DNA from 2 places in the Kluyvera ascorbata genome. Region 2 is predicted to be linked to the other one. Evidence: predicted binding sites of a transcription regulator. Region 2 holds the regulator's gene; the other holds the start of a gene.
The links. The regulator sigma-54, encoded in region 2, starts transcription at its own class of promoters, with help from an activator protein. The targets are predictions, from matches to a motif close to GTTGGCACANNTTTCGCTNT.
Positions count from the first base shown of each region.

Region 1: the regulator sigma-54 is predicted to act here: its motif matches at 1,300-1,319, upstream of glnA (glutamate--ammonia ligase).

Region 1 is NZ_CP096201.1:4,987,490-5,003,573, forward strand. Features, by position in the region: gene typA (ribosome-dependent GTPase TypA) at 1-1,028, opposite strand, end outside; gene glnA (glutamate--ammonia ligase) at 1,408-2,817, shown strand; gene glnL (nitrogen regulation protein NR(II)) at 3,024-4,073, shown strand; gene glnG (nitrogen regulation protein NR(I)) at 4,083-5,495, shown strand; gene MY052_RS23850 (YshB family small membrane protein) at 5,606-5,713, shown strand; gene hemN (oxygen-independent coproporphyrinogen III oxidase) at 5,783-7,156, opposite strand; gene yihI (Der GTPase-activating protein YihI) at 7,345-7,860, opposite strand; gene yihA (ribosome biogenesis GTP-binding protein YihA/YsxC) at 8,451-9,086, shown strand; gene spfP (small protein SpfP) at 9,247-9,294, opposite strand; gene polA (DNA polymerase I) at 9,460-12,255, opposite strand; gene MY052_RS23875 (acyltransferase) at 12,652-13,560, shown strand; gene dsbA (thiol:disulfide interchange protein DsbA) at 13,577-14,200, opposite strand; gene MY052_RS23885 (serine/threonine protein kinase) at 14,228-15,214, opposite strand; gene MY052_RS23890 (YihD family protein) at 15,290-15,559, opposite strand; gene mobA (molybdenum cofactor guanylyltransferase MobA) at 15,629-16,084, shown strand, end outside.
Region 2 is NZ_CP096201.1:517,723-533,806, forward strand. Features, by position in the region: gene gltD (glutamate synthase subunit GltD) at 1-407, opposite strand, end outside; gene gltB (glutamate synthase large subunit) at 417-4,877, opposite strand; gene mnmL (tRNA modification radical SAM protein MnmL/YtqA) at 5,563-6,486, shown strand; gene arcB (aerobic respiration two-component sensor histidine kinase ArcB) at 6,669-9,008, shown strand; gene mtgA (monofunctional biosynthetic peptidoglycan transglycosylase) at 9,233-9,952, shown strand; gene npr (PTS phosphocarrier protein NPr) at 10,064-10,336, opposite strand; gene rapZ (RNase adapter RapZ) at 10,333-11,187, opposite strand; gene ptsN (PTS IIA-like nitrogen regulatory protein PtsN) at 11,221-11,709, opposite strand; gene hpf (ribosome hibernation promoting factor) at 11,765-12,052, opposite strand; gene rpoN (RNA polymerase factor sigma-54) at 12,075-13,508, opposite strand; gene lptB (LPS export ABC transporter ATP-binding protein) at 13,554-14,279, opposite strand; gene lptA (lipopolysaccharide ABC transporter substrate-binding protein LptA) at 14,286-14,840, opposite strand; gene lptC (LPS export ABC transporter periplasmic protein LptC) at 14,809-15,384, opposite strand; gene kdsC (3-deoxy-manno-octulosonate-8-phosphatase KdsC) at 15,381-15,947, opposite strand; gene kdsD (arabinose-5-phosphate isomerase KdsD) at 15,963-16,084, opposite strand, start outside.

The sequences.
Region 1 (16,084 bases), 590 kb from region 2:
ACGTTGTGAACCAGCTCTTTCTTCAGGCGATCCAGGATCTGACGAGAAGTAACGTATTTACCTTCTTTACCGCAGAACGGAGAGGTGTTGACGTTAAAGAACATGGTTACGGTTGGTTCATCTACGGACAGCGCTGGCAGCGCTTCAACATTCTGCGGGTCGCAGATGGTGTCGGAGATGTTCAGCTCGCCCAGACCGGTGATCGCGATGATGTCGCCAGCTTCAGCCAGGTCGCTATCGATACGCTCCAGACCCAGGTGAGTCAGCACTTTACCGACTTTACCGTTACGGGTTTTGCCTTCGCTATCAATGATAGTGATCTGCTGGTTTGGCTTCACTTTACCGCGTTTGATACGGCCGATACCGATAACACCAACGTAGTTGTTGTAGTCCAGCTGGGAGATTTGCATCTGCAGCGGGCCATCCAGGTCTACGTCTGGAGCCGGTACACGATCAACGATGGTCTGATACAGCGGGGTCATGTCTTCCGCCATATTTTCGTGATCCAGACCTGCGATACCGTTCAGCGCGGAAGCGTAAACGATAGGGAAGTCCAGCTGTTCGTCGGTCGCGTCGAGGTTAACGAACAGGTCGAATACCTGGTCAACAACCCAATCAGGACGCGCGCCTGGACGGTCAACTTTGTTGATAACAACAATTGGCTTCAGACCATGAGCAAATGCTTTTTTGGTCACGAAGCGCGTCTGCGGCATCGGGCCATCCATTGCATCAACTACCAGCAGCACAGAGTCAACCATGGACATGACGCGCTCAACTTCACCACCGAAGTCGGCGTGCCCTGGGGTATCAACGATGTTGATACGGTAATCATTCCATTTGATTGCGGTGTTTTTCGCGAGGATGGTAATCCCACGCTCTTTCTCCAAATCGTTGGAGTCCATCACACGTTCTTGAGTTTCAGCACGTGCATCAAACGTACCGGATTGCTGCAGCAGCTTATCAACCAGGGTAGTTTTACCATGGTCAACGTGCGCGATGATGGCGATGTTACGCAAATTTTCGATCACAACTTTGCCTCGGGCATTAGAAATAGCGCGTTATTGTACACGGATTAATCGCACTACAAAACAGGATCACAGAGATCCTCCGCAAACAAGTATTGCAGAGTTTCTTTGTGATCGCTTTCACGGAGCATAAAAAGGGCACCTGGACACAATTTGCACCAATATGGTGCTCATCGCTTCATGATAAGCACTATAATGGTGCAAAGACGCTATCGTGGTGCAGCCCTTTTGCACTATGGTGCGCATGATAACGCCTTTTGGGGGTGATTTAAAAGTTGGCACAGATTTCGCTTTGTATATTTCAAGGCAACAACGCCACTTTAAGCAGTGATTGAAGACCTCGTTACCACGACGACAATGATAAATCCGGGAGATGTTAAGTATGTCCGCTGAACACGTTTTGACGATGCTGAATGAGCACGAAGTGAAGTTTGTCGATCTGCGCTTCACCGATACCAAAGGTAAAGAACAGCACGTCACTATTCCTGCGCACCAGGTAAATGCCGAATTCTTCGAAGAAGGCAAAATGTTTGACGGCTCCTCTATCGGTGGCTGGAAAGGCATTAACGAATCCGACATGGTTCTGATGCCAGACGCATCTACCGCTCTCATCGACCCGTTCTTTGAAGAGTCTACCCTGATTATCCGTTGTGACATCCTGGAACCAGGTACCCTGCAGGGCTACGACCGTGACCCGCGCTCCATCGCTAAACGCGCTGAAGAGTACCTGCGCGCTACCGGCATCGCAGACACCGTTCTGTTCGGGCCAGAGCCAGAATTCTTCCTGTTTGATGACATCCGCTTCGGCGCATCCATCTCCGGTTCTCACGTGGCTATCGATGACATCGAAGGCGCATGGAACTCCTCCACCAAATACGAAGGTGGTAACAAAGGTCACCGTCCAGGCGTTAAAGGCGGTTACTTCCCAGTTCCTCCGGTTGATTCCTCACAGGACATCCGTTCTACCATGTGTCTGATCATGGAAGAGATGGGCCTGGTTGTTGAAGCGCATCACCACGAAGTTGCGACTGCTGGCCAGAACGAAATCGCAACCCGCTTCAACACCATGACCAAGAAAGCGGACGAAATTCAGATCTACAAATATGTTGTGCACAACGTCGCTCACCGCTTCGGTAAAACCGCGACCTTTATGCCAAAACCAATGTTTGGCGATAACGGTTCCGGCATGCACTGCCACATGTCCCTGTCCAAGAACGGCGTAAACCTGTTCTCCGGCGACAAATATGCTGGCCTGTCCGAGCAAGCACTGCACTACATCGGCGGTGTTATCAAACACGCTAAAGCTATCAACGCCCTGGCTAACCCGACCACCAACTCCTACAAGCGTCTGGTCCCAGGTTATGAAGCACCGGTAATGCTGGCTTACTCTGCCCGTAACCGTTCTGCATCCATCCGTATCCCGGTTGTTGCTTCTCCGAAAGCGCGTCGTATCGAAGTGCGCTTCCCGGACCCAGCAGCTAACCCATACCTGTGCTTCGCAGCACTGCTGATGGCTGGCCTGGACGGCATCAAGAACAAAATCCACCCTGGCGAAGCCATGGACAAAAACCTGTATGACCTGCCGCCAGAAGAAGCGAAAGAGATCCCACAGGTTGCTGGCTCTCTGGAAGAAGCGCTGCAGGCTCTCGATGCTGACCGCGAGTTCCTGACTGCAGGTGGCGTGTTCACTGATGAAGCTATCGACGCTTACATCACGCTGCGCACCGAAGAAAATGACCGCGTACGTATGACTCCGCACCCGGTTGAGTTCGAACTGTACTACAGCGTCTAATCGTATTTTGAGTTGTACTTTCCAGCTGTAGCGGCGCCATTGCCCTTGGGTTCTGGCGCACTCCCTGGAATTAAGTTGCCGTGGAAACTTTCAGCCCATCTCAGGATGGGCTTTTTTCTCCACCAACAACCTGATATCTCGCGCTTTTTACTCGTAAAAAGCTATACTGCACTAAAATAGTGCAAGCCTTTTCAGGAGACTGCTAAATGGCAACAGGCGCACTGCCCGATGCTGGGCAGATCCTTAATTCGTTAATCAACAGTATTTTACTGGTCGATGATGACCTCGCCGTTCACTATGCGAACCCTGCTGCACAGCAGCTGCTGGCGCAGAGCGCGCGCAAACTCTTTGGTACGCCTTTACCCGAGCTTCTAAGCTATTTCTCGCTGAACATTGGCTTGATGCAGGAGAGCCTGCAAACGGGTCAGGGGTTTACCGATAACGAAGTGACGCTGGTGATTGACGGACGCTCGCATATTCTTTCGCTGACCGCACAGCGTTTGCCAGACGGTTTTATTCTGCTGGAAATGGCGCCAATGGATAACCAACGCCGCCTCAGCCAGGAGCAGCTCCAGCACGCTCAGCAAATCGCGGCGCGCGATCTGGTACGAGGGCTCGCCCATGAGATTAAAAACCCACTGGGTGGCTTACGCGGCGCTGCACAGCTACTCAGTAAGGCACTGCCTGACCCGGCGTTGACCGAGTACACCAACGTCATCATTGAGCAGGCCGACCGCCTGCGTAATCTGGTCGACCGCCTGCTTGGCCCACAGCATCCCGGTACGCATATCACCGAGAGCATTCATAAAGTGGCAGAGCGCGTCGTCAAGCTGGTCTCTATGGAACTGCCGGAGAACGTCACGCTGGTGCGTGATTACGACCCAAGTTTGCCGGAACTTCCGCACGATCCAGACCAAATCGAGCAAGTTCTGCTGAATATCGTGCGAAATGCACTGCAGGCGCTTGGCCCGGAAGGGGGCGAAATTGTCCTGCGCACCCGCACCGCATTCCAGTTAACGCTGCACGGCGTGCGTTATCGGCTGGCCGCCAGAATTGATGTCGAAGATAACGGCCCCGGTATTCCATCACATTTGCAGGATACGCTGTTTTACCCAATGGTCAGCGGCCGCGAAGGCGGCACCGGGCTGGGTCTGTCGATAGCGCGCAGCCTTATCGATCAGCACTCCGGCAAAATTGAATTTACCAGTTGGCCAGGCCATACCGAGTTCTCGGTTTTCCTGCCAATCAAAAAATAAGGTGTGTTTATGCAACGAGGGATAGTCTGGGTCGTTGATGACGATAGCTCCATCCGTTGGGTGCTTGAACGCGCGCTCACCGGCGCAGGATTAACCTGCACCACGTTTGAAGGCGGAAAAGAGGTGCTGGATGCGCTGGCCACCAAAACGCCTGACGTGCTGATGTCCGATATCCGCATGCCCGGTATGGACGGTCTGGCGCTGTTAACACAAATCAAGCAGCGCCATCCGATGCTTCCGGTCATCATAATGACGGCGCACTCAGACCTGGATGCCGCCGTTAGTGCCTATCAACAAGGCGCTTTTGATTATTTGCCAAAACCGTTTGATATCGATGAAGCCGTAGCACTGGTAGAGCGGGCGATTAGCCACTACCAGGAGCAGCAGCAGCCGCGCAACGTGCAGGTCAATGACCCGACCACCGATATCATTGGTGAAGCACCAGCGATGCAGGATGTGTTCCGTATTATCGGTCGTCTCTCACGTTCGTCTATCAGCGTGCTGATTAACGGCGAGTCCGGTACCGGTAAAGAGCTGGTTGCTCATGCGCTGCATCGCCATAGTCCTCGCGTCAAAGCGCCGTTTATCGCGCTCAACATGGCGGCCATTCCAAAAGACCTGATTGAGTCCGAGCTGTTTGGTCATGAGAAAGGGGCGTTTACCGGTGCCAATACCGTTCGTCAGGGCCGATTTGAGCAGGCCGACGGCGGCACGCTGTTCCTTGATGAAATCGGCGATATGCCGATGGACGTCCAGACCCGTCTGCTTCGCGTACTGGCCGACGGCCAGTTCTACCGCGTGGGCGGCTATGCGCCGGTGAAGGTCGACGTGCGCATCATCGCGGCAACGCACCAGAACCTCGAACAACGCGTTCAGGAAGGCAAATTCCGCGAAGACTTATTCCACCGTCTGAACGTCATTCGCGTCCATCTGCCGCCGCTGCGCGAGCGTCGGGAAGATATTCCGCGCCTGGCGCACCACTTCTTGCAGGTTGCCGCGCGCGAGCTGGGCGTTGAAGCCAAGCTGCTGCACCCGGAAACCGAAGCGGCGTTAACGCGTCTGGCCTGGCCGGGCAACGTGCGCCAACTGGAAAACACCTGCCGCTGGCTTACGGTGATGGCCGCCGGGCAAGAGGTGCTGATTCAGGACCTTCCGAGCGAGCTGTTTGAAGCCAGCATGCCGGACAGCACCACGGCAACCTCGCTGCCGGATAGCTGGGCAACGCTGCTGGCGCAATGGGCCGACCGCGCGCTGCGATCCGGTCATCAAAACCTGCTTTCCGAAGCACAGCCGGAGATGGAGCGTACGCTGCTGACCACCGCGCTGCGATACACGCAGGGACACAAACAGGAAGCGGCTCGCCTGCTGGGCTGGGGTCGCAATACCCTGACGCGTAAGCTGAAAGAGTTAGGAATGGAGTAAGGCCAACGTGAAGTGTAAATATTGCTCGATTCGCGCAAGTTGCTGCAATTTTATACTTTACTGTTTCGATGAGTCAGTATTATTCAGCCCGCAAATTCGAGGGGACGATAATGTTTGAATCATTGATTAATTTGGCTTCAAGCGGCGCCGCCGGTCATTCACCACAGACGGCCGTTGCTGCCGTGCTGTGTGCCGCGCTGGTTGGGCTGTTTAGCTAAGCCGGATGGCGCTTGCGCTTATCCGGCCTGTAGGCCCGGTAAGCGTAGCGCCGCCGGGCAATATCAACGCTAAATCACCCGCGAGAACTGCTGCATCCGCGCTTTCTGCCGCAGATAGGCATCAAAGCACATACAGATATTACGAATTAACAGGCGACCCTTCGCCGTCACCTTAATCCCTTTATCATCTACATCCACCAGCCCATCCTGCGCCAGCGGTGCCAGAAGCTTCAGGTCTTCGGCAAAGTAGTCGCTGAAATTCAGCGTCCACTGCGTTTCTATCGCCGCGAAATCGAGGCTGAAGTTACAGATAAGCGCTTTGATCACATCGCGACGAATACAGTCATCGCGGGTTAACGCGATGCCGCGCCACAGCGCATTACCCTGCTCGGCAACCTGCTGATAATAGAGTTTCAGCTCTTTTTGGTTCTGCGCATAGCAGTCGCCAATCATGCTGATCGCCGATACGCCCATACCCAGCAGGTCGGTATCACCCTGAGTGGTATACCCCTGGAAATTGCGATGCAACACGCCTTCACGCTGGGCCACGGCCAGTTCGTTATCCGGACGAGCAAAGTGGTCCATACCGATAAACTGGTAGCCTGCCTGCGTCAGAGAGCCGATGGTTTCCTGCAAAATATCCAGCTTTTGCTGTGCCGACGGCAGGTCGGCATCTTTGATTTTGCGCTGTGCGGCGAACAGCGTCGGCAGGTGCGCGTAGTTAAACACGCTTAAACGGTCGGGGTTCAGCTCAGCGACGCGCTGGAGCGTGAAGGCAAAGCTCTCCGGCGTTTGCTTCGGCAGGCCGTAGATAAGGTCGATATTGGTCGAGGTGAAGCCAATTTCGCGCGCGTGGTTGAGCAGCGCAAAGATAAAGTCTTCATCCTGCTCACGGTTCACCAGCCGCTGCACTTCTTTGTTGAAGTCCTGTACGCCCATGCTCAGGCGGTTAAAGCCCTCGGCGCGCAGGTGGTCGATAACGTCCAGCTCAATTTCGCGCGGGTCAACTTCAATAGAGATTTCAGCATCGGCATCAAAGTGAAAATGCTCGCGCAGCAGCGTCATCAGGCGGCTAATTTGCGCCTTGTTCAGATAGGTTGGCGTACCGCCGCCCCAGTGAAGCTGGCTGACGTGACGGCCGGTAAACAGCGGCGCGCGCTGGCGGATTTCCTGCTCCAGCACATCAAGATATTGGTCAGCTTTATGCTGCTGGCGGGTGACGATTTTATTGCAGCCGCAGAAATAGCAGAGCTTGTGGCAGAACGGAATATGCACGTACAGCGACAGCGGACGCTCAGGGTAACGCGCGACGGCGTGGTGAAACTCAGGCTCGCCAAAGGCGTCAGAGAATTCCAGTGCGGTGGGATACGAGGTATAGCGCGGCCCGGAATAGTTATATTTCTGGATCAGGGCCAGATCCCAGTCGATTAACTGCTCAGACATGCTCACTCCTTCCGATGGTGTCGAGAACGACGACGGCGTGCCGGTCTGGCTCCATTTCGGAGCAACAGCCGGTTGCGCAGCCACTTTTGACGCCGCGACAACCGTCGTAGTTTAACGAATAACCACACCAGATAACATACAACCAAAAGGGTTATAAGCAGGACTGGCAAGCCAATCGGGTGCAAACGTTAGTTTCCGCCTCTCAGCAGACGCATCATGTCTGCCTTGCCCTCTTCTTCCTCTTCTTCTTCGTCATCATCGTAAGAGAGGCCGAGTTGCTGCATCAGTTCATCGATGCGATCCAGTTTAGCGTCGACCCATTTCTGCTCTTCAGCAGTCAGGGTTTCGTCATTTTCCAGACGTTCCAGCAGCGCATCCAGGCGCTCATCACTCTCCAGCATATCCAGCTCGGCCTGCGGTGAAAGCATAGGTTTCTCGCTCTTCGGTTTGGGCTGTTTAATGACCGGTGCGTCAGTAACGCCCAGCGCAATTGGTTTTTTACTGCCAATACGAGGATCTTTTTGCTGCTTTTGCTTATTGGAGCCGGATGCACCGTTAGAGCCAGTCGCACGGCTACCTGCCGCGTTACCACGGTGCTTTTTATCGTTTTTACGTTCGCGAGCTTCCAGGTCCAGTTCTTCGCGCGTTTTACGGCGCTGTTTGCCCGGAGCTTTACTGCGCGGTGCAGAGGTTGGTTTTTTCATGATGTCTGTCTTTAAGCCGTTTTATTCAGTATAGAATTGAGCCGGAATCTAGCAGAAAGCAAACAAAGAAAAAAGGCGACAGAGTAATCTGTCGCCTTTTTTCCTGACTCACAACCCTCTACGGGTTATACATTCCATGTTGGCTCTCAACGCGCCCTGTCTATCCGTTAGCTCTATAACAGTCCCTGTTATGGTCCTTATCCGTGTTCAACGTCTCCAGACGTTCGCCTTCCTGGCTAATTCCTTCGGTCTTCGCCTCCTGGCGTTCCTGACCGCTCATCCTGAGTCTGAATTCCTTCCGGCTCCCTTGCCGATGCGTGCTACTTTACCTTGTTGGATTAAACTAACAAGCAACGAAACGGTGGAAGATGAACAATTCAGAATATTGCCCAACATTAACTATATGATTCCAAATAGTTTGAATATTATGTCGCCTCCGTTTTCTCCTAAATTTCGCATAGTAGCAATGGCAAATGTCTTACAAACGAAGGGGCATCGTCTTACAGTCGATGCTCAACGAGGAAAACCAGTCTTTTTTTGCCGATCGGGTATAATCGCCCACATTGCCTTATTTAACGGAGATGACCGTTTTGACTAACTGGAATTATCAACAGACGCACTTTGTGACCAGTGCGCCTGATATCCGCCACTTACCTTCCGATACCGGAATCGAAGTGGCATTTGCTGGCCGTTCTAACGCGGGGAAATCCAGCGCCCTGAATACGCTGACCAACCAGAAAAGCCTGGCACGTACTTCAAAAACGCCCGGCCGTACTCAGCTGATTAACCTGTTTGAAGTCGCCGATGGCAAACGTCTGGTCGACCTGCCGGGCTATGGCTACGCGCAGGTTCCGGAAGAGATGAAAATCAAATGGCAGCGTGCGCTGGGTGAATACCTGGAGAAGCGTCTGTGTTTGAAAGGATTAGTGGTGCTGATGGATATCCGCCATCCGCTGAAGGATCTCGACCAGCAGATGATCGAATGGGCTGTCGCGAGTGAGATTCCGGTACTGGTACTGCTGACGAAGGCGGATAAGCTGGCAAGCGGTGCGCGCAAAGCGCAGCTAAACCAGGTTCGTGAAGCGGCGCTGGCCTTTAACGGCGACGTGCAGGTTGAAGCCTTTTCTTCACTGAAAAAACAGGGAGTCGATAAGCTGCGCCAGAAGCTGGACAGCTGGTTTAACGACATTCCGCCACAGGAAGAAGTCGAGGCAGCAGAAGAGTAACCCCCGCATTTATCCCGGATAGCGGCGCGCTGCGCCCTGTTCCGGGCTCGCCACATCCCGCTGATTTAACTCAATATCTTTTAAATTTATCGTGACGAAAACTTTTCTTTCGCCCAATAAAAAACGCCCCAGTCATTACTGACTGGGGCGGCTAAAATATTCAGCCAAATCCGATTACGTGAAGTAAAAGGTCTGAAAGATAGAACATCTTACCTCTGTACCCTACGAGATTAACTCTACTCTTTTTTACCCCGTACAGAAAGCACTTTTTGTAGTTTTTTTTCATTTGTTACATAACGAATTCTAATGTTCATCACAAAACTAGATAAGTTATGTTGCTTACTTACAAAAAAGAGCGTTATTCATCGGATACTTAATGAGCTTGATCCCAGTTTTCACCGCTGCCGACTTCCACCAGCAATGGCACGTCCAGAGTCGTACTGTTTTCCATTAATTCATGCACCTTCTTCGATACCGCATCCAGATCGTCTTTATGCACTTCAAAGACCAATTCATCGTGTACCTGCATGATCATACGGACGCGCGGTTTCTCGCTTTCTAACCATTTATCCACCGCAATCATCGCGCGTTTAATGATGTCGGCAGCGGTTCCCTGCATCGGGGCGTTAATCGCCGCACGTTCAGCACCTGCACGGCGAGCGCCGTTGCTGGATTTGATGTCCGGCAGATAGAGGCGACGACCATCGAGCGTGGCAACATAGCCCTGCTCTTTAGCCTGCTGGCGAGTACGTTCCATATAGTCCAGCACGCCAGGATAACGCTCGAAGTAGAGGTCCATATATTTCTGGGCTTCTTTACGCGGGATATTAAGCTGGCGAGCCAGGCCGAAGGCGCTCATGCCGTAAATCAGGCCGAAGTTAATCGCCTTAGCGCTGCGACGCTGTTCATTACTCACGCTTTCCAGCGGTAAGCCAAATACCTCAGCCGCGGTGGCGCGGTGGATATCCTTACCTTCGGCAAATGCTTTCAGCAGGCCTTCATCGCGAGACAGGTGCGCCATAATACGCAGTTCGATTTGCGAGTAGTCGGCAGAGACGATGAGGTAATCTTCAGGGGCAATAAACGCCTGGCGAATACGGCGCCCCTCTTCATTACGCACCGGTATGTTCTGCAAGTTTGGATCGGTTGAGGACAAACGCCCGGTTGCGGTGACCGCCTGGTGATAGGAGGTATGAACACGGCCAGTTTTCGGGTTGATCATCAGCGGCAGCTTATCGGTATAAGTCGATTTCAGTTTCGCCAGACCACGATACTCCAGAATCACTTTCGGCAGCGGGTAGTCGAGCGCCAGCTCTTCCAGCACTTCTTCCGATGTCGACGGCGCGCCGCCCGGCGTTTTCTTCAGCGGCTTGATGCCCTGCTTTTCAAACAGAATGGTCTGCAGCTGCTTCGGCGAGGAGAGGTTAAACTCTTCACCGGCAATTTCGTAAGCCTTTTGCTCCAGCTCTACCAGGCGCTTAGCAATCTCCTGCGAGTGCGCATGTAATACAGCAGGATCAATCTTCACGCCGTTGCGCTCAACGCGTGACAGCACCGGCACCAGCGGCATTTCAATCTCGTTAAAGATGCGCAGAGGTCCTTCATGCTTCTGCAGCTTCGGCCACATCTTCAGGTGCAGTTGGAGCGTCACATCGGCGTCTTCTGCCGCATAGCGACCGGCTTCTTCCAATGCAATCTGGTTGAAGGTCAGCTGGTTTTTACCTTTGCCAGCAATCTCTTCAAAAGTGATCGTTTTGTGTTTCAACCAGCGGTCAGAGAGGCTGTCCATATCATGGCGGCCGACAACGCTATCCAGCGTATAGGACTCCAGCATGGTGTCATAGGCGATACCGCGCAGCTCGATGCCGTAGTTAGCAAGGATACCGCGGTCGTATTTCAGGTTCTGGCCAACCTTCAGCAGCTTTTCGTCTTCCAGCAGCGGCTTGAGAAGTTCCAGTGCGCGTTCCCGGGAGATCTGGTCTGGAGCATCGAGGTAGTCATGCGCAACTGGCACATAGGCAGCGATGCCCGGCTCGGTCGCAAACGACAAGCCCACCATATTGGCAGAGATATTGTCCAGGCTATCGGTTTCGGTATCGAAAGCGAACAGCGGTGCTTTTTTCAGCTTCTCAATCCAGCTTACCAACGTGGCTTCATCGAGAATGGTGACATAGTTTTCGGATGACAATGTGGCTGCCGTTTCTTCAACTTCAACCTCAATTTCAACGTCGGCGGCTTTACCAGCAGGCTTAACGGCTGGTTTCGAGCCCTTGGCCTGCATCCAGGTGCCGGACTCTACATCGGTGATCCAGCGCTTAAATTCGTATTTTTTGAACAGCGTTAACAGCTCATCGGCCGCAGGCTCCGCAACAATCAGCTGCTCACAGCCCAGCTCCAGCTCAACGTCCGTTTTGATGGTTGCCAGCTTATAGGAGAGGTAGGCCAGATCTTTGTTCTGCTCAAGCTTCGCCGCCATGGTCTTCGCACCACGGAAGGTTAACCCGGCGATTTTTTCCGGTTCACCGTAGAGCGTATCCAGGCCACCCAGCCCTTGCAGCAGCGCCTGCGCGGTTTTTTCACCCACGCCCGGCACACCCGGAATATTATCCGAGGAGTCGCCCATCAGCGCGAGGAAATCAATAATCAGCTCCGGAGGCACGCCGTACTTGGTCACGACTTCATCCGGGCCGAGAATGGTATTGGTCATGGTATTGATAAGCGTAATGCCCGGTGTGACGAGCTGCGCCATATCTTTATCCCCGGTGCTGATGAGCACCGGACGGCCCGCTTTTTCGGCTTCACGCGCCAGCGTGCCGATCACGTCATCCGCTTCAACGCCAGAGACGGCCAACAGCGGAAGTCCCATGGCTTTCACCATCGTGTGCAGCGGTTCAATCTGCGCACGCAGATCGTCCGGCATTGGCGGGCGATGGGATTTGTAGTCTTCAAACAATTCGTCACGGAAGGTTTTTCCCTTCGCATCAAATACCACGGCGGCGTGGGTTGGCTGATACTGGAGGATCAGGCTGCGCAGCATGTTTAACACGCCGTACATCGCACCTGTCGGCTCTCCCGCACGGTTCGTCAGCGGTGGGAATGCGTGATATGCCCGATAGAGATAAGAAGATCCATCAACGAGGATGAGAGGGTTTTCAGGGATCTGAACCATAATTTCCGTGCCTGTTTATCAGATTATGGGTAAAGGATGCCACATACGGCATGAAAACATGAGTTTTTCGCCAAAATAACGCGAAAAGATTTGCAGATCCTCGCGATCGCACGCAAAACAAATTGTGGATAAGTTTGTGAATAGTTTTATTTTACTGATAACAAATGATATGTAACCAGCGATAAAGTAAAAATTACCTAAATAATTTCAATTAGTTAACTCAAGATCAAGGTTAGTGAGAGCGATCTGGTGGTAATTCACACAGTGTGGATAGACACTATGACCATTTTTCTATTCCGGTAAGACCCGTCATTTGGCGCGTTTTCTGTTAAAATCAGCCCCTTGTGCTCTTTTATATACGCACGTTATATAACTAACTATCTGAATAAACAAACTATGTCGAGATTGCTCGCTGCGATAACGTTGCCCATCAGTATCGCACTCACCATTTTATTGACCATATTGTGCTCAATACCGATTATTCTCGCCGGCATTATTAAATTGATTTTACCGGTACCGGTGATCTGGCGTTCCGTCTCGGTATTCTGCAACTTTATGATGTACTGCTGGTGTGAAGGGCTGGCAGCGCTGCTGCATCTCAACCCCTGGCTCAAGTGGGATATTGAAGGGCTCGAGACGCTCAATAAAAAGAACTGGTACCTGCTTATCTGCAACCACCACAGCTGGGCAGACATCGTGGTGCTATGCGTGATCTTCCGCAAGCATATCCCAATGAACAAATACTTCCTCAAGCAGCAGCTGGCTTGGGTGCCCTTCATGGGGCTGGCATGCTGGGCGCTGGATATGCCATTTATGCGCCGTTATTCACGCAGCTATCTGATTCGCCACCCGGAACGCCGCGGTAAAGATGTAGAAACGACTCGCCGTTCCTGCGAGAAATTCCGCGCGCACCCAACAACCATCGTCAACTTTGTCGAAGGCTCACGCTTTACGCCTGAAAAGCGCCTGCAAACCCGTTCGCCCTATCAAAACCTGCTGCCGCCAAAAGCTGCCGGTATTGCGATGGCGCTGAACGTGTTAGGCACCCAGTTTGATAAGCTGCTCGACGTGACGCTCTGCTACCCGGAAAACGATAAGACACCGTTCTACGATATGCTCAGCGGTAAACTGACGCGCATTGTGGTTCGTGTGAATCTGCGTCCGATTGACCCGGAGATGCATGGTGACTACGTGGGAGATAAGAACTTTAAGCGACGCTTCCAGCTATGGCTGAATGCGCTGTGGGAAGAGAAAGATCATCAGATTACAGACATCAAAGCAGAATACAAAAACGCCGGTCATTGACCGGCGTTTTCTTTTTTTATTTCTTCTCAACAAGCTGTTTTACGGTATCAGCATACTGAGCGACAAAGACGTCCATATTGCTGGTGTCCATGCCCTGCGGGTTCAGCTGGTATTTGCCGTTAACAAACATTGCTGGCACGCCCTGCAGCTGCAGATCGGCTGCCGCTTTTTCCTGCTGCGCGACCAGAGATTTCACCACGAAGCTGTTCCAGGCGGCGTCATAATCTTCGCCCTTCACGCCAGCGTCGGTGAAGACTTTACGGATATCCGCAACGGTCTGCACGGTCTGGGTTTTCTGTACCGCTTCAAACATCGGTGCAGTAATCTGATCTTCAACGCCCAGCGCCATCGCTACCGCCCACGCCTGAGTCAGGTCTTTGCCCAATGGGCCCAGGAACTCAACGTGGTATTTGATCATTTTAGTGCCTTCCGGCAGCTTTTTCTTCACGTTGTCAGAAACGTGCAGAACTTCTTCAAACTGATAGCAATGCGGGCAGTAGAAGGAGAAGAACTCCAGCACCTGCGGCTCACCTGCAACCGGCTTATCAATCGTAACGTATTGTTTGCCGTCGGTAATCTGAGCAGCGGATGCGCTGAATGCCAGAATCATACCTGCCAGCGCAAGCCAAACCTTTTTCATAACTCACTCTCTCCTGACTGTGTCGAATTAATACATTGGCGTTAACTGAAGAGGGGGTTCCTGTAGAACCTTCACCTGCTCTATAAAAGTTGCGATCTGCCGATGCCAGAAATCTTCCCCGGTTAACCAGGGAAAATTTTTCGGAAATGCAGGGTCATCCCAACGCCTGATAATCCAGGCAAGATAATAAACCAACCGCATTGCACGTAAAGGCTCAATCAGCGCCAATTCGTCTGAATTAAAGCTGCTGAATTCTTCGTAAGCCTCAACGATGGTTTCAAGCTGCATACGTCTCTCTGCCTGAGAGCCGTTAAGCAACATCCAGAGATCTTGAACCGCGGGGCCGTTGCGCGCATCATCGAGATCGACAAACAGTGGACCATCGCGCCAGAGAATATTTCCAGCGTGGCAGTCACCGTGTAAGCGCAAGGCATCGAAACGCCCGTGCCATAGCCCCATAACCGCATCGATCAAATCGTCGGTCGCTTTCAGGAAACGGTCTTTTAAACCAGCAGGAATGAGCGCCGAATGCTCAAAGAGAGCTCGCGGTTCAATGAGATACTCTTTAACACCAATAGAAGGACGCGCGGTAAAGCGGGATTTGCGGCCCGTCTGGTGCATACGCCCAAGATAGCGCCCAACCCACTCCATCTGATCCAGGTTATCTGATTCAAATTGGCGGCCACCCATGCTCGGGAAGACGGCAAAATAGAACCCCTCATGCATGAGCAGAGTCTGACCATTAAATAGGATAGGTGCAGCAACCGGAACCTCATCCTCGACTAGCTCCAGCGCAAACTGGTGCTCTTCAAGAATCTGCGCAGCCGACCAGCGTTCCGGACGATAGAACTTCACCACCATGCGGCGGCGATCTTCATCCTGAAACTGATAAACCCGGTTCTCATAGCTGTTAAGAGGGGTAAGTCCAGAATCAACCCGGATACCCTGCTCGAATAGGGCATCGATGATAGTATCCGGGTGGAGAGTCTGGAATGTGAAAGCCTTGTCGTTCATCCTGACATCCGATAACGATACGAATGATTCAGGATATCATTTCACAGTGATTTGAGTGGCTCTGCTTACAACCTTTTACTCTTTTATTACACCGCGAGCGCGTAGCAGCGCGGTTTTAAAGTCTTCTTCATAATCTTTCTGAATACCCGGAATGACCGCATCTTTGGCCGAGTCACGCATTTTCAGATGATAGATCAGAATATCATCCGTTAAATCGGCCAATTCGCCGTCATAGCCTGACTCCTTCGCCAGTTTCTGCAAAAATTGCAGTAAATTCAGCTCAGGCTCTTTCTGCCAGGCTGGCTGGAGGAGTTCGATAACTTCATTCAGACGTTTACATTTCATGGTCGTGCTCCTTACGCTTGATGGAGACACGTTAGCAGGGTAAACCACACAATAAAAGAGGCGATAGCGGTGAATGCACAGAGCCAGATAACCGGCGTGGTATTAGCAGGCGGTAAAGCCTCAAGAATGGGCGGTCAGGATAAAGGATTAATGCTGCTTAACGGTAAACCATTGTGGCAGCACGTTGCAGATTGTCTGTGTTCGCAGGTAAATGATGTCGTCATTAGTGCTAATCGCAATCTGGATATCTATCGGCAGAGTGGATTAACGGTCATTGCTGATACGCTGTCGGGTTATCCAGGGCCGCTTGCCGGGCTGTTATCGGTTATGCAGCAGAGAACCGCCGAGTGGTTTCTGTTTTGCCCCTGTGATACGCCGTTTATTCCCAATAATCTCGTTGAACGCCTGGTGGCAGGACGTCATGACGCGCCCGTCGTTTGGGTGCATGATGGCGATCGCGATCACCCTGCAGTGGCGCTTGCCCACCGCAGTCTCGCCCCGCAGATCGTAGATTATCTTGCTAGC
Region 2 (16,084 bases):
CGCCAGCCCATCTCGAACGCTTTATCGTTGATATAGCGTTCGATGTTGCCGATGGTCACTGCGCCGAACTCGTCGTTCAGCGTACATGAACCTTCGCACAGGCGGTCCTGCGGGCAAACGCGCCCGCAAACTTCCGGCAGGGTGTTGGTCTGGTGCGACAGCTCGGCTGCCTCAAAAATACGTCCCTCGTTGGCGAGCTTCAGCCAGTTCGGGATGTAGTTATGTACCGGACATTTCCACTCGCAGTAAGGGTTACCGCAGGACAGGCAGCGGTCTGCCTGTGCTTTGGCCTGTCCTTCGGAAAACGGCTCGTAGATCTCAATAAATTCGATCTTGCGGATCTTCAGCGGTTTCTTTGGCGGATCAACGCGCTGCAGGTCGATAAATTGATAAACGTTCTGACTCATGATGACCTCTTACTGCGCCTGCACACGCAGCTCAGCTGCGCTACGACTACGGTGACCCAACAGGGCTTTCACATCACTGGACTTCGGCTTAACCAGCGCGAACTTCGCGGAGTAAGACGGCCAGTGCGCCAGGATCTCTTCGCCGCGGGAAGAACCGGTTAACTGCACGTGTTCGGTAATCAGACCGCGCAGGTGCTCTTCGTGAATCGCCAGCGAGTCGACATCCAGCACTTCCACCAGTTCCGGGTTCACGCGTTTACGGAAATCACCGTCTTCATCCAGTACGTAGGCGAAGCCGCCCGTCATACCGGCGCCGAAGTTAACGCCCGTTTTGCCCAGCACGCAGACGATGCCGCCAGTCATGTATTCACAGCCGTTGTCGCCAATACCTTCCACCACGGTAATCGCCCCGGAGTTACGTACGCCGAAACGTTCACCCGCACGCCCTGCGGCGTACAGACGACCGCCGGTCGCACCGTACAGGCAGGTGTTACCGATAATGCTCGCTTCATGGCTGCGGAAGGAAGAACCCACCGGAGGACGAATCGCCAGCAGACCACCCGCCATACCTTTACCGACGTAGTCGTTGGCATCGCCGGTCAGGTACAGCTCAACGCCGCCTGCGTTCCACACGCCGAAGCTCTGACCTGCGGTGCCGCTGAAGTGCGCTTTAATCGGATCCGATGCCAGTCCCTGGTCGCCGTGCGTCTGGGCAATATAGCCAGACAGCGACGCGCCTACGGAACGGTCGGTGTTGCGGATGTCGAACCAGAAGGTTTTGCTCTGGCGGTCATCAACAAACGGTTTCGCCTGCTGTAGCAGCTGTGCGTTCAGTACGCCGTTATCAAACGGCGGGTTGTTCTCGGTGCAGTACAGCGCTTTACCTGGGTGCGGCTCAGCGGTTTCCAGCAAACGAGACAGCTCCAGCTTCTGCTGCTTGGCGGTGAAGCCATCCAGCTCTTTGAGCAGGTCGGTGCGGCCAATCAGGTCAACGAGGCGGGTTACGCCCAACTCGGCCATCAGCTCGCGTACTTCACGGGCGATAAATTCAAAGTAGTTAGTCACTTTGAACGGCAGGCCGTGATAGTGGTTCTTACGCAGTTTGTCATCCTGAGTTGCAACACCGGTTGCACAGTTGTTCAGGTGACAAATACGCAGGTATTTACAGCCCAGCGCGACCATTGGACCGGTGCCGAAGCCGAAGCTTTCTGCGCCGAGGATCGCTGCTTTAATGATGTCGACGCCGGTTTTCAGGCCGCCGTCTACCTGCAGACGAATCTTGTGACGCAGGCCGTTAGCAACCAGCGCCTGCTGGGTTTCCACCAGGCCCAGTTCCCACGGGCAGCCCGCATATTTGACGGAAGACAGCGGGCTTGCGCCGGTGCCGCCGTCATAGCCAGCGATGGTAATCAGGTCAGCGTAAGCTTTCGCTACCCCCGTGGCGATAGTGCCGACGCCCGGTTCGGAAACCAGCTTCACGGAGATCATCGCTTTCGGGTTGACCTGTTTCAGGTCGAAAATCAGCTGCGCCAGATCCTCGATAGAGTAAATATCGTGGTGCGGTGGCGGAGAAATCAGCGTCACGCCCGGTACGGAATAGCGCAGTTTGGCGATGTACGGGGTGACTTTATCACCCGGCAACTGACCGCCTTCGCCTGGCTTCGCGCCCTGGGCAACTTTAATCTGAATCACGTCGGCGTTAACCAGATACGCTGGGGTCACGCCAAAGCGACCGGAAGCCACCTGCTTAATGCGCGATACTTTGTTGGTACCGTAACGCGCCGGGTCTTCGCCGCCTTCGCCGGAGTTCGAGTTACCGCCGATGCTGTTCATCGCTTCAGCCAGCGCTTCGTGTGCTTCCGGGCTCAGTGCGCCGATAGACATCGCTGCGGTGTCGAAACGTTTGAACAGGTCGCTTGCTGGTTCAACGTCGGCCAGGTTGACGGTTTCCCCGTTCGGGGTGATCGCCAGCAGATCGCGCAGCGTTGCCGCCGGACGGTTGTTCACCAGCTCGGCATATTCTTTGTAATCGCTGTACTCACCGCTCTGTACTGCCTGTTGCAGAGTACGCACCACGTCCGGGTTATAAGCGTGATATTCACCGCCGTGAACGTATTTGAGCAGGCCGCCCTGATCCAGCGGTTTACGCGCCAGCCAGGCACGTTTCGACAGGTTCAGCAGGTCCTGCTGGAAGTCGTCGAACGATGCACCGCCGATGCGGCTAACCACGCCCTGGAAGCAGTTCTCAACCACGTCATCGTGCAGACCCACGGCTTCAAACAGCTTGGAGCAGCGATAGGACGCGATGGTCGAGATGCCCATTTTGGACATGATCTTGTACAGGCCTTTATTGATGCCGTTACGGTAGTTCAGCATCACCGTGCGGTAGTCTTTCTCGATAGCATGCGTATCAATCAGACGTCCCAGGGTTTCATAAGCCAGGTACGGGTAGATTGCCGTGGCGCCAAAGCCGAGCAGTACCGCAAAGTGGTGCGGGTCGCGGGCGCTGGCGGTTTCGACGATGATGTTGGCATCGCAGCGCAGGCTCTTATCAACCAGACGAGCCTGAATGGCGCCTACCGCCATCGGTGCCGGTACCGGCAGACGATTTTTGGCGATGTTACGGTCAGAAAGCACCAGCAGAACGGTACCACTGCGTACCATCTCTTCGGCTTTGTCGCACAGCGCTTTCACCGTCTCTTCAAGGTTGGTTTCCGTCACATCGAAGGTGATATCCAGCGTATCGGCGCGGTAGTGCTCCTCTTTCATCGTGGTGAGCTGATTGAAATCGGAGTACAGCAGAATCGGTGATTTGAAGCTCAGACGGTGCGCCTGGCCTTCCGCTTCGCAGAAGACGTTCATTTCACGGCCGATGCTGGTCGCCAGCGACATCACGTGCGCTTCACGCAGCGGGTCGATTGGCGGGTTGGTCACCTGCGCAAACTGCTGACGGAAATAGTCGTAAATAATACGCGGCTGGCTGGAGAGCACGGCAAACGGGGTATCGTCACCCATTGAGCCGACCGCTTCCTGGCCATTTTCGCCGAGCACGCGGATAACGGAATCCAGCTCTTCGGCGCTGTAGTTAAACTGTTTCTGATAGCTGGCAAGCGTATCGTCGTCCAGCTCACGGCTGCCAACGCGGTCATCGGCCAGATCTTCAAACGGCACCAGGCGGCGAACGTTCTTCTCCATCCACTCTTTGTACGGGTGGCGGCTTTTCAGATCGTTGTCGGTTTCAGCAGAGTGCAGAATGCGGCCACTGCGGGTGTCGATAACCATCAGCTCGCCTGGGCCTACGCGGCCTTTTTCCACCACTTCGTCAGGCTGGTAATCCCAGATACCGACTTCAGAAGCGCAGGTGATGAGCTTGTCTTTGGTGATGACGTAGCGCGCCGGGCGCAGACCGTTACGGTCGAGGTTACAGGCGGCATAGCGACCGTCAGACATGACGATACCTGCCGGGCCGTCCCACGGCTCCATGTGCATGGAGTTAAAGTCGAAGAACGAACGCAGGTCCGGGTCCATATCCGGGTTATTCTGCCAGGCCGGTGGTACCAGCAGACGCATGGCGCGAATGATGTCCATCCCGCCTGCCAGCAGCAGCTCAAGCATGTTATCCATGGAGCTGGAGTCGGAGCCGGTTTCGTTAACGAAAGGCGCAGCGTCGTGCAGATCCGGGATTAGCGGGGTCTGGAACTTATAGGTACGCGCGCGCGCCCACTGGCGGTTACCGGTGATGGTGTTGATCTCGCCGTTGTGCGCCAGGTAGCGGAACGGCTGAGCCAGCGGCCAGCGTGGAACGGTGTTGGTGGAGAAGCGCTGGTGGAACAGGCAGATGGCCGACTCCAGACGCAGGTCCGCGAGGTCCAGGTAGAAGCGCGGCAAATCCGCTGGCATACACAGACCTTTATAGATGTTGACCAGGTTCGACAGGCTACAAACGTAGAAGTCTTTATCTTCCTGGAGGCGTTTTTCGATACGGCGACGGGCGATAAACAGACGGCGTTCCATATCGCGTGGACGCCAGCCCGCAGGGGCGTTAACGAAAATTTGTTCAATGCGAGGCAGAGAGGAGAGGGCGATTTCACCCAGCACGCCTTCATTGGTTGGCACATCGCGCCAGCCGACGATAGACAGGGTTTCACGCTGCAGTTCTTCTTCTACAACACGGCGAGACGCCGCAGCCAGTTCAGGATCCTTATTCAGGAACAGCATCCCAACGGCATAGTTTTTCGCTAAGCGCCAGCCGCGCTCTTCGGCGACGATGCGAAAGAAACGGTCAGGTTTTTGCAGCAGCAGGCCACAACCGTCACCGGTTTTACCATCGGCGAGTATTGCGCCGCGGTGCTGCATTCGTGCCAGTGCGTGTATCGCGGTACGCACTACCTTGTGGCTAGGTTCGCCTTCTATGTGGGCGATCAGGCCGAAACCACAGTTATCCCTCTCAAGGGATTTATCGTACAACATATCAGTGAACCTCCCCAGGCTCTACGGGACGCCCCCTTAATCGATTGCGCGCAAGGCACAGCAAGAGCATGGCGACGGGGTATGGCATTCATCTGCCTAACCTCGCATTCGCCCTCTTTTATCCTTTTCGCGTAGGTCGCACAAGTTTGAGGACTTGCTTAAGAGGGAATCTCAATTACTGCATAAATATGATGAGCAGACTGCTCATCCAGAAAGCTTCCAGCGGATTCCCAACTTATCGGGAATCGATACATAGGTCAAATGGCAATCTTATTTATACAAAAATGTGCTATAGCGCAATTAACGCAATGATATATAAGAAAAATATGACATTTTAGGCTGGCGTTAACCGCGCTGAAGGGGATTCGCGAGTGTGATCTGTCTCACTATCTGAAAGCGCTGTTTTAATCGTCATGCACTGTTTATTCTGCAATAAGTAGCATTTAATGCTGGCATGGAGTGTGGGGGTATAGGATCACTCTGTTTTTCAACGGCAGATAGATTATTGCAAATTAGCCGCTGAACATAAGTAAAAATAATCTATATGGCTTTGAATGAAATTGCAGTTGTTTTGATTTGTTATGCAATGGGATAAAAGGTCTACATGGCGATTGATCCAGGTCATCGCCGATCGAGACTAAAAGTGGCAGGCTTGGCCCCTTTCTTCAGGCCGGTCTATCAGATTATGCAGTTACAAAAATTAGTCAATATGTTTGGTGGGGATCTTACGCGTCGTTATGGCGAAAAGGTTCATAAACTGACGCTGCATGGTGGATTTAGCTGCCCAAACCGCGATGGCACCATCGGCCGCGGCGGCTGCACGTTCTGTAACGTGGCCTCGTTTGCTGATGAAGAGCAGCAGCATAAATCGATTGCCGAGCAGTTAGCGCATCAGGCGCAGCTGGTGAACCGCGCAAAACGCTATCTGGCCTATTTCCAGGCCTATACCAGCACCTTTGCCGAAGTGCAGGTGCTGCGTTCGATGTATCAACAGGCGGTAAGCCAGGCAAATATTGTTGGGCTGTGCGTTGGCACGCGCCCGGACTGCGTGCCGGAGGCGGTACTCGACCTGCTAAGTGAGTACCACGAGCAGGGCTATGAAGTGTGGCTGGAGCTCGGCCTGCAAACGGCGCACGATAAAACGCTGCACCGGATTAACCGTGGCCATGATTTCGCCTGCTATCAGAACACCACGCGTCTGGCGCGCGAGCGCGGGCTAAAGGTGTGTAGCCATCTGATTGTCGGCCTGCCGGGCGAAGGGCAGAGCGAATGCCTGGAGACGCTCCAGCAGGTGGTTGAAACCGGTGTTGACGGCATTAAGCTGCATCCGCTGCATATTGTTACCGGCAGCATCATGGCCAAAGCCTGGGAAGCCGGGCGCCTGAACGGTCTTGAGCTGGACGACTATACGATAACCGCGGGCGAGATGATTCGCCATACGCCGCCGGAGGTGATTTATCATCGTATTTCCGCCAGCGCACGTCGTCCGACGCTGCTGGCTCCGCTGTGGTGTGAGAACCGCTGGACAGGAATGGTCGAGCTGGATAAATACCTGAACGAATATGGGGTGCAGGGCTCGGCGCTGGGCACTCCGTGGGTGCAGCCATAGCGCCCATTGCCGGATGGTGGCGCTGCCTTGGCAATGTAGCCGTGTAGCCCGGCCAAGCGAAGCGCCGCCGGGAATGGCACCGTGCCCCAATTAGCAGATAATCCCCGCATTTTTCGCACAACCTACCGCGCCACGCTCAGAATTGGGTATTATTGAACGACGTTGTCGTTAAGGAATCCCTTATGAAGCAAATCCGTATGCTGGCGCAGTATTACGTCGACCTGATGATGAAGCTGGGTCTGGTACGTTTCTCCATGCTGTTGGCGCTGGCGCTGGTGGTGTTGGCCATTGTGGTACAAATGGCGGTAACCATGGTGCTGCACGGCCAGGTTGAAAGCATTGATGTTATCCGTTCTATCTTCTTCGGTTTGTTGATTACGCCCTGGGCGGTCTACTTCCTTTCGGTCGTGGTTGAACAGCTTGAAGAGTCACGACAACGTCTCTCCCGGCTGGTGGAGAAGCTTGAAGAGATGCGCGAGCGCGACCTCAAGCTGAACGTCCAGCTCAAAGACAATATTTCGCAGCTCAATCAGGAGATTAGCGATCGCGAAAAAGCCGAGGCCGAGCGCCTTGCGACGCTAGAGCAGTTGCGTATTGAGGTACAGGAACGCGAAGAAACGCAGATCCGCCTCGAGCAACAATCCTCCTTCCTGCGCTCTTTCCTCGATGCTTCTCCGGATCTGGTTTTCTATCGCAATGAAGATAAAGAGTTCTCCGGCTGTAACCGGGCGATGGAACTGCTGACCGGCAAAAGCGAGAAGCAGTTGATTCACCTGCACCCGGAAGATGTTTATGCGCCTGAAGCAGCGGCGAAAGTCATTGAAACCGATGAAAAAGTCTTCCGCCACAACGTCTCGCTCACCTACGAACAGTGGCTCGATTATCCCGACGGACGCAAAGCCTGCTTCGAGATTCGTAAAGTGCCGTATTACGACCGCGTGGGTAAACGCCACGGCCTGATGGGCTTTGGCCGCGATATTACCGAGCGTAAGCGCTATCAGGATGCGCTTGAGCGTGCCAGCCGCGATAAGACTACCTTTATTTCTACCATCAGCCATGAGCTGCGTACGCCGCTGAATGGCATCGTCGGCTTAAGCCGCATTCTGCTCGACACCAACCTGACGGCTGAACAAGAAAAATACCTGAAAACCATCCATGTCTCGGCGGTCACGCTGGGTAATATCTTCAACGATATTATCGATATGGACAAAATGGAACGTCGCAAAGTCCAGTTGGATAACCAGCCGGTCGATTTCACGGGTTTCCTGGCCGACCTGGAAAACCTCTCCGGTCTGCAGGCGCAGCAAAAAGGTCTGCGCTTCGTGATGGAGCCAACGTTACCGCTGCCGCATAAGGTGATTACCGACGGCACCCGACTGCGCCAGATCCTGTGGAACCTTATCAGCAACGCCGTGAAGTTTACCCAGAAGGGCAGCGTGACGGTGCGCGTGCGCTATGACGCAGGCGATATGCTTCACTTTGAAGTCGAAGACTCTGGTATCGGTATCCCGCAGGAAGAGCAGGATAAAATCTTCGCCATGTATTATCAGGTTAAAGACAGCCAGGGCGGTAAACCGGCCACCGGGACCGGCATTGGCCTTGCGGTCTCTCGTCGTCTGGCGAAAAGCATGGGCGGCGATATTGAAGTCTCAAGCCAGGCCGGACACGGTGCGACCTTCACCTTGACGGTGCATGCGCCAGCGGTGGCGGAAGAGGTTGAAGATGCGTTTGAGGACGATGAAATGCCGCTGCCGGCGCTGCACGTGCTGCTGGTCGAAGACATTGAATTGAACGTGATTGTCGCCCGTTCGGTGCTAGAGAAACTGGGCAACAGCGTGGATGTCGCCATGACCGGCAAAGATGCGCTGGAGATGTTTACGCCGGGCGAATATGACCTGGTGCTGCTGGATATCCAACTGCCGGATATGACGGGGTTGGATATCTCCCGCGAACTGACGCGTAAATACCACGCCGACGACCTGCCTCCGCTGGTTGCGCTGACGGCTAACGTACTGAAAGATAAGAAAGAGTATCTGGAAGCCGGGATGGACGATGTGCTGAGTAAACCGCTCTCGGTACCGGCCCTGACCGCGATGATCAAGAAGTTCTGGGATACCGTTGAAGACGAAGAGGAGAGTACCGTGACCCCTGTTGAAAGCAGCAAATCGCAGCAGCTACTGGATATTCCGATGCTGGAGCAGTACCTCGAACTGGTTGGGCCGAAGCTGATTACCGACGGTCTGGCGGTCTTCGAGAAAATGATGCCGGGCTACCTCGCGGTACTGGAATCGAACCTGACCGCGCGCGACCAGAAAGGCATTGTTGAAGAAGGTCATAAGATTAAAGGCGCGGCCGGTTCCGTCGGCTTGCGTCACCTGCAACAGCTGGGGCAACAGATCCAGTCTCCCGACCTTCCGGCCTGGTGGGATAACGTCGGTGAATGGGTTGAGGAAATGAAATCCGAGTGGCAGCAGGATGTCGCGGTATTAAAAGCCTGGGTGGCGAACGCTGATAAAAAATGACCCCGGCTAGACCGGGGTGCGCGAATACTGCGCCAACACCAGGGAACTGGTGGCTGCGTCAGATGATTAGCTTGTTTTTTGTTGATGACACAACCTGAAATACGATTGCACGCTCAATAAGATAGCAAAACTTAAAATGTTTGTTACGTGAATCAGTAAAATGTGTGAAGCATAACGACTTAATCAGAAATATTAATCGGCGTCAGAGAGTTAGCGTGAAGAAGATGGCTTTAAGGAAAGTAGCGGGGCTAAAACAATTGTTCTGGCGACTGTTGCTGTTGCTGGCGCTTTTCTGGGGCGGCGGCATCGCCGCGTTCAGTTTTTTGCCGGTTCCATTTTCCGCAGTGATGATTGAGCGTCAGCTTGGCGCCTGGATGACGGGCGACTTTGGCTACGTGGCACACTCTGATTGGGTCAGCATGGATGCTATCTCGCCGTTTATGGGGCTGGCGGTGATTGCCGCTGAAGACCAAAAATTCCCGGATCATTGGGGGTTTGACGTCTCGGCGATTGAGAAAGCGCTGGCGCACAACGAGCGCAATGAAAACCGTATCCGCGGAGCTTCTACGCTCTCGCAGCAAACGGCGAAAAACCTGTTCTTGTGGGATGGCCGTAGCTGGGTGCGTAAAGGGCTGGAAGCGGGTCTGACGCTGGGCATGGAAACAGTCTGGAGTAAGAAACGCATCCTGACCGTGTACCTGAACATTGCTGAATTCGGTGACGGTATTTTTGGCGTGGAAGCCGCGTCTCAACGCTATTTCCACAAGCCCGCGAGCAGGTTGACGATGGCCGAAGCCGCACTGCTGGCCGCCGTGTTGCCGAACCCGATCCGTTTTAAAGCCAGCGCGCCGTCAGGGTATGTGCGTAGTCGCCAGGCGTGGATATTACGTCAGATGCGTCAACTGGGCGGGGAAGGGTTTATGCGGGAGAATAAGCTGTATTAACCGCAGGTTGCGGTGAATTTCGTAGGCCTGATAAGCGTAGCGCCATCAGGCATTGTAAGGCGCCGCTGTATCGCCGGATGGCGGCGTAAACGCCTTATCCGGCCTACGAGACTAGTCTTCGTCGAACCCGGCGTTAAACAGCGCAATCACCGCGGCCAGTGCTTCTTCTTCCTGCGGCCCGGTGGCTTCGACTTCAATCTGGCGACCCTTGGCTGAGTCCAGCATCAGCAGCGCAATCACGCTATTTGCCTCCGCTTCGGTCCCTTCATCGTTACGCAGCAGAACTTCTGCGTCGAAATGTTGCATCAGCTCAAACAACTTCATCGCCGGGCGAGCGTGCATGCCCAGCTTGTTGGTTATCTCAACGGTCTGCTTTACGGTCATGATTTGCGTTTTTCCAGCGTCCGGTGACGAGACTGCACGTTCTTACCGCGCGAGCGGAAGTAGTCAGCCAGCTGTTCGGCAACGTAGACCGAACGGTGTTTACCGCCAGTACAACCGATAGCAACGGTCAGATAGCTACGGTTGTTGGTTTCCAGCATAGGTAACCATAGCTCAAGATAGCTGCGCGTTTGATAGATAAAATTGTGAACTTCCGTGTGCCTGTCGAGGAACGCGGCGACCGGTTTATCCAGGCCAGTCATCGGACGCAGCTTAGGATCCCAGTGCGGGTTTGGCAGGAAGCGTACGTCGAAAACGTAGTCAGCATCGATCGGAATGCCGTGCTTGAAGCCAAAGGATTCGAACACCATCGTTAGCTCACGCTCGCGTTTACCCAGCAGGCGAGTACGCAGCATCTCGGCCAGTTCATGAACTGACATTTCGGAGGTGTCGACGATAAGGTCGGCGCGAGAGCGCAGCGGTTCCAGCAGGTTACTCTCTTCATCAATGGCGCTTTCCAGCGACAGATTCTTACTGGAGAGTGGGTGCAGGCGGCGGGTATCGCTGTAGCGGCGAATTAGGGTGTTGCGATCGGCATCAAGGAACAACAGCTGCGGGGAGAAGTTATCCGGCAGGTTTTCCATTGCCCGCTCAAAGATTTCCGGTGATTCGGGCATGTTACGCACGTCAATGCTGACGGCGGCGGATATCTCTCGGTCGGCAAGCGTTTTTGCCAGTTCCGGCAGCAGCACGACCGGCAGGTTATCGACGCAGTAAAAGCCCATATCTTCCAGCGCGCGCAGGGCGACCGATTTTCCGGAGCCTGAGCGGCCGCTGACGATCATCAGTACCATGTACCGTTTCTCCTCAGTACGACGTGATGTCCATTATGCATCATCGTGGGTTTCCGTATCGGTGATGATTTGATACAGCTCTTCGTCGCTCTGCGCAGCACGCAGGCGACGGCAAATGGTTTTATCCGCCAGGCGTTTTGCCACCAGAGAAAGCGTATGCAGGTGGGTTTTGGTCTGGTCTGCCGGCACCAGGAGCGCAAAGAGTAAATCGACGGGCTGATTGTCGATGGCGTCGAAGGCGATCGGGGTTTCCAGCTGCACAAACACGCCAACCGCGCGCAGCGTATCTTCTTCCAGCTTGCCGTGAGGAATAGCGATACCGTTACCAATACCGGTACTGCCCATCTTCTCGCGGGTCAAAATTGCCTCAAAGACAACCTGCGGAGGCAGGCTCAGCTGTTTTGCCGCCAGTTCGCTGATGATTTCCAGCGCGCGTTTTTTACTCTGACAGTGCACAGCACTGCGGGTACATTCCTGGTTAAGGACATTGCTCAGTTGAAGAGCCGAATCGTTATTTGTCATAATTTCACCTAAGCATCGCCCGGTATGCGGGCATATCGGGCGACTGCTCGGACAATCAATGTTGTTTTAGTTTATCTTTATGCTTGTTTAACTGTCTCGCCAGTTTATCAATCAAACCGTCGATGGCGGCGTACATATCCTGCCCTTCCGCGCTGGCATGAAGTTCGCCTCCGTTAACGTGCAATGTGGCGTCCGAGATGTGCGTCAATTTCTCCACCTTTAACACAATGTAGACCTGATTGATCCTCTCGAAATACTGTTCGAGCTTAACGAATTTCGCATTCACAAATTCGCGCATCGCATCGGTAATTTCGACGTTGTGTCCAGTGATGTTGAGCTGCATAGTGTCTTCCTTATCAGTTGTGTCAGACCAGTTGTTTACGCTGGTTAGACGGCGGAATGGATAAAGACTCTCGGTACTTTGCAACGGTACGCCGTGCCACCATGATACCCTGTTCAGAGAGCATGGTGGTCAGTTTACTGTCGCTCAGTGGTTTTGCGGGGTTCTCCGCGGCAATTAATTTCTTAACCAGCGCACGAATCGCCGTGGACGAAGCTTCGCCACCGCCCTCGGTGCTGACGTGACTGGAAAAGAAATACTTAAGCTCGAAAATGCCTCGTGGGCTATGCAAATACTTTTGCGTGGTAACACGCGAAATCGTGGACTCGTGCATTTCGACGGTCTGGGCGATGTCCGCCAGCACCATCGGTTTCATATACTCTTCGCCGAGATCGAAAAAGGCCTGCTGCTGCTCGACGATGCAGCGACTTACCCGCAGTAGCGTATCGTTACGGCTCTCAAGACTCTTAATCAGCCACTTCGCATCCTGCAGGTTGCTGCGGATAAACTGGCTGTCGGCGTCATTACGGGCGTTGTTACACATGCCCGCGTAGTGCTGGTTGATTTGCAGGCGCGGGATGCTGTCGGCGTTCAATTCAACGGCCCAGCGGCCGTTTACCTTGCGCACCAGCACGTCAGGGATCACATACTCCGGCTCGCCGGTCTGGATCGATTGACCTGGGCGCGGATCCAATGATTGGATCAGATCCATCGCCTCTTTCAACACGTCTTCTTTCAGACGCGTGACGCGCATCAGCGAGCGGAAGTCATGATTAGCGAGCAGATCGAGATGATCGCTGATAATCAGGCGGGCTTCGTCGATGCGCGGCGTAGTAGGAGAGAACTGAGAGAGTTGGATCAGCAGGCAATCGCGGAGATCTTTAGCGGCGACGCCGACCGGATCGAATCGTTGGATCCGTTTGAGCACGGCTTCCACTTCATCGAGACCAATCTCGTCATCGCCGATGCCTTCATGAATGTCTTCCACCGTGACGGTGAGATAGCCGGTATCGTCTACCGCGTCGACAATCGAGGTCGCAATGGCCCGGTCGGTATCGGTAAACGGCGTTAGCTCAACCTGCCACATCAGATAGTCTTGCAGTGACTGAGTGGTTTCGCCCTGATACACCGGCAGTTCATCGTCCTGATAATCAGCCCCGGTTCCGGAAGGGGTTCCGGCGGTGTAGATTTCATCCCAGCTGGCGTCGAGCGGCAGCTCTTCGGGCATATCGGGCTTTTCCAGCGCGTCGACGCTGTCCAGCGTTTCGTTATCGACGGTTTCCTGGGTCTCAACTTCTTCGTGAAGATCGGTTTGCTCAAGCAGGGGGTTGCTCTCCAGCGCTTGCTGGAGTTCCTGCTGAAGTTCCAGCGTAGACAGTTGCAACAGACGGATTGCCTGCTGCAGCTGTGGCGTCATGGCAAGCTGTTGGCTGAGCCTTAATTGCAAACCTTGCTTCATGTTCAGAACGAATATCTCCCGCTAACGTCGTAAACCACTACCCTATCAGAGTCTGAAGTCTTCCCCAAGATACACGCGTTTAACATGTTCGTCTTGTAGGATCTCCTGCGGGGTGCCGTGGGCAATCAGGTGCCCCTGGCTGACGATATAGGCGCGTTCACATACGGCCAGCGTTTCACGTACGTTGTGGTCGGTGATAAGCACGCCAAGGCCGCTGTCACGGAGGTGTTCGATGATGCGTTTGATATCGATAACGGAGATCGGGTCAACGCCGGCAAACGGTTCATCCAGCAGGATAAATTTAGGGTTTGCCGCCAGTGCACGGGCGATTTCAACGCGGCGACGTTCACCGCCGGAAAGCGCCTGGCCCAGGCTATCGCGCAGATGCTCGATGTGAAACTCTTCCATCAGCTCTTTGGCGCGGTCTTCGCGCTGCTCGTTGCTCAGATCGTCACGGATCTGCAGCACCGCCATCAGGTTGTCATAGACGCTCAGACGACGGAAAATCGAGGCTTCCTGCGGCAGATAGCCGATGCCGCGACGCGCGCGCGCGTGCAGCGGCAGCAGGCTGATGTCTTCATCGTCGATGATGATATTGCCGGCATCGCGCGGCACGATCCCAACGACCATGTAGAAGGTGGTGGTTTTGCCCGCGCCGTTTGGCCCAAGCAGGCCCACAATCTCACCGGAATTCACGGTCAGACTGACATCTTCCACGACGCGGCGGCCTTTGTAGGCCTTTGCCAGATTTTTTGCAGTTAATGTCGCCATAACGAATTAGTTACTCTTCTTCTGTGCCGGAGCCTGGTCTTTGGATTTGTCCTGCAGCTGCGACGGAACCAGAACGGTGGTCACGCGTTTGCCTTTATCGCTAAACGCCTGCATTTTCTGCTCTTTGACCAGATAGGTGATCTTGTCGCCTTTGATGTTGCTATCCAACTGCTCAAGGTAAGCATTGCCGGTCAGTACGACGAAGTCGTTCGCCAGCTCGTAATGCATTTTCGAGGCGCGGCCTTTTACCGGCTTGCCGTTGTCCTGCATCTGGTAGAAGGTGGCCGGGTTACCGTAGCCGTCGATGACTTCTTTACCTTTCTGGTCCGCTGGACGAGTCACGACGACCTTATCGGCATTGATTTTGATACTGCCCTGGGTCACCACGACGTTACCGGTGAAGGTGACGATGTTGCCCTGCATATCCAGCGACTGCTGATCGGATTCAATATGAATCGGCTGATTGGTATCGCCAGTAAGCGCCATGGCCGGCAGGCTGGCGGCCAGCAAAGAACCGGCAAGTGCCAGCTTAAGGCTGAGTTTGTTTGTTCTGAATTTCATAAGAGGTTCTAACCTTTTCAATCAACTCGGCGTTCTTGCTGCGTAAATTGCCGCGCATTTTCAGGCCGCTGGAATTAAATGTTGTTCCGTATAACGTCACCAGATCGTCAGAGGAAACATCCTGAGTCGTCAGGTTCACCTGGGCATTATCCGTCGTAATCTTACGCAGTTGTGCGTCTTCTGTCAGCGCGTTGATTTCAACGTGCCCATAGAGATAGAGCATGCGGTCGTTAGTCAGCTTGGCTTTATCGGCTTTAATCGACCAGGTTGGTACTTTATTTGCGTCAAAGGTGGTCAGGAACGGGTGGGTAAACCACGATATTGCCTGATCGGAAAAATACTCCACATGCTCGGCGGTTAACCGGTAGCTCAGTGCGCCTTCGGGGCTGTACACCACGGTATCGGTATGTTCGCTTTTATAGGTTGGATCGTTTGCGTTAATCACGACCTGGCTGCTGTCGTCTTTATCGGCAAGGTTCAGGCCGATCAGGACAAGCGCAACCAGCGATAGCACAATGATAACCCAACGTCTGGTTTTACTCATATCGATTGCCCTTTGGCTTCTTCCAGCTTCCCTTGCGCCATCAGCAGCAGGTCGCAGACTTCACGAACGGCACCGCGGCCGCCTGCAATACGCGTCACATAGTCGGCGCGAGGCAGCAGCAGCGGGTGTGCATCCGCCACCGCTACGCTGAGGCCAATTTCCGCCATCACCGGCCAGTCAATCAGATCGTCGCCGACGTAGGCGACCTCTTCCGGCTGGAGGTTCAGCGTGGCGAGCAGTTCACGGTAGGCGATCAGTTTATCTGACTGCCCCTGGTAAAGATGGGTGATGCCAAGCGTCGCACAGCGGTCTTCTAACAGTTTAGCTTTTCGCCCGGTAATTATCGCCACTTCGATATCTGAAGTGAGCGCACAGCGTACGCCATAGCCGTCGCGGACGTTAAACGCTTTGAGTTCTTCACCGCTGTTGCCCATGTAAATCAGGCCGTCAGAAAGCACCCCGTCGACGTCGAGGATAAGCAGACGGATTTTCTCCGCCTTCGCCATAAATTGTGGACTCACCGGGCCATAACAGGTGGCGACCGATGCGACAGCATTACTCATTCTTTATATCCTTGATTACACTACGCCTGCGCGCAGTAGGTCGTGCATATGTATCACACCTAGCAGATGGTCGCCATCGGCAACCAGCACGCAGGTGATATGACGGGATTGCATCAGGTTCAGCGCATCGACCGCCA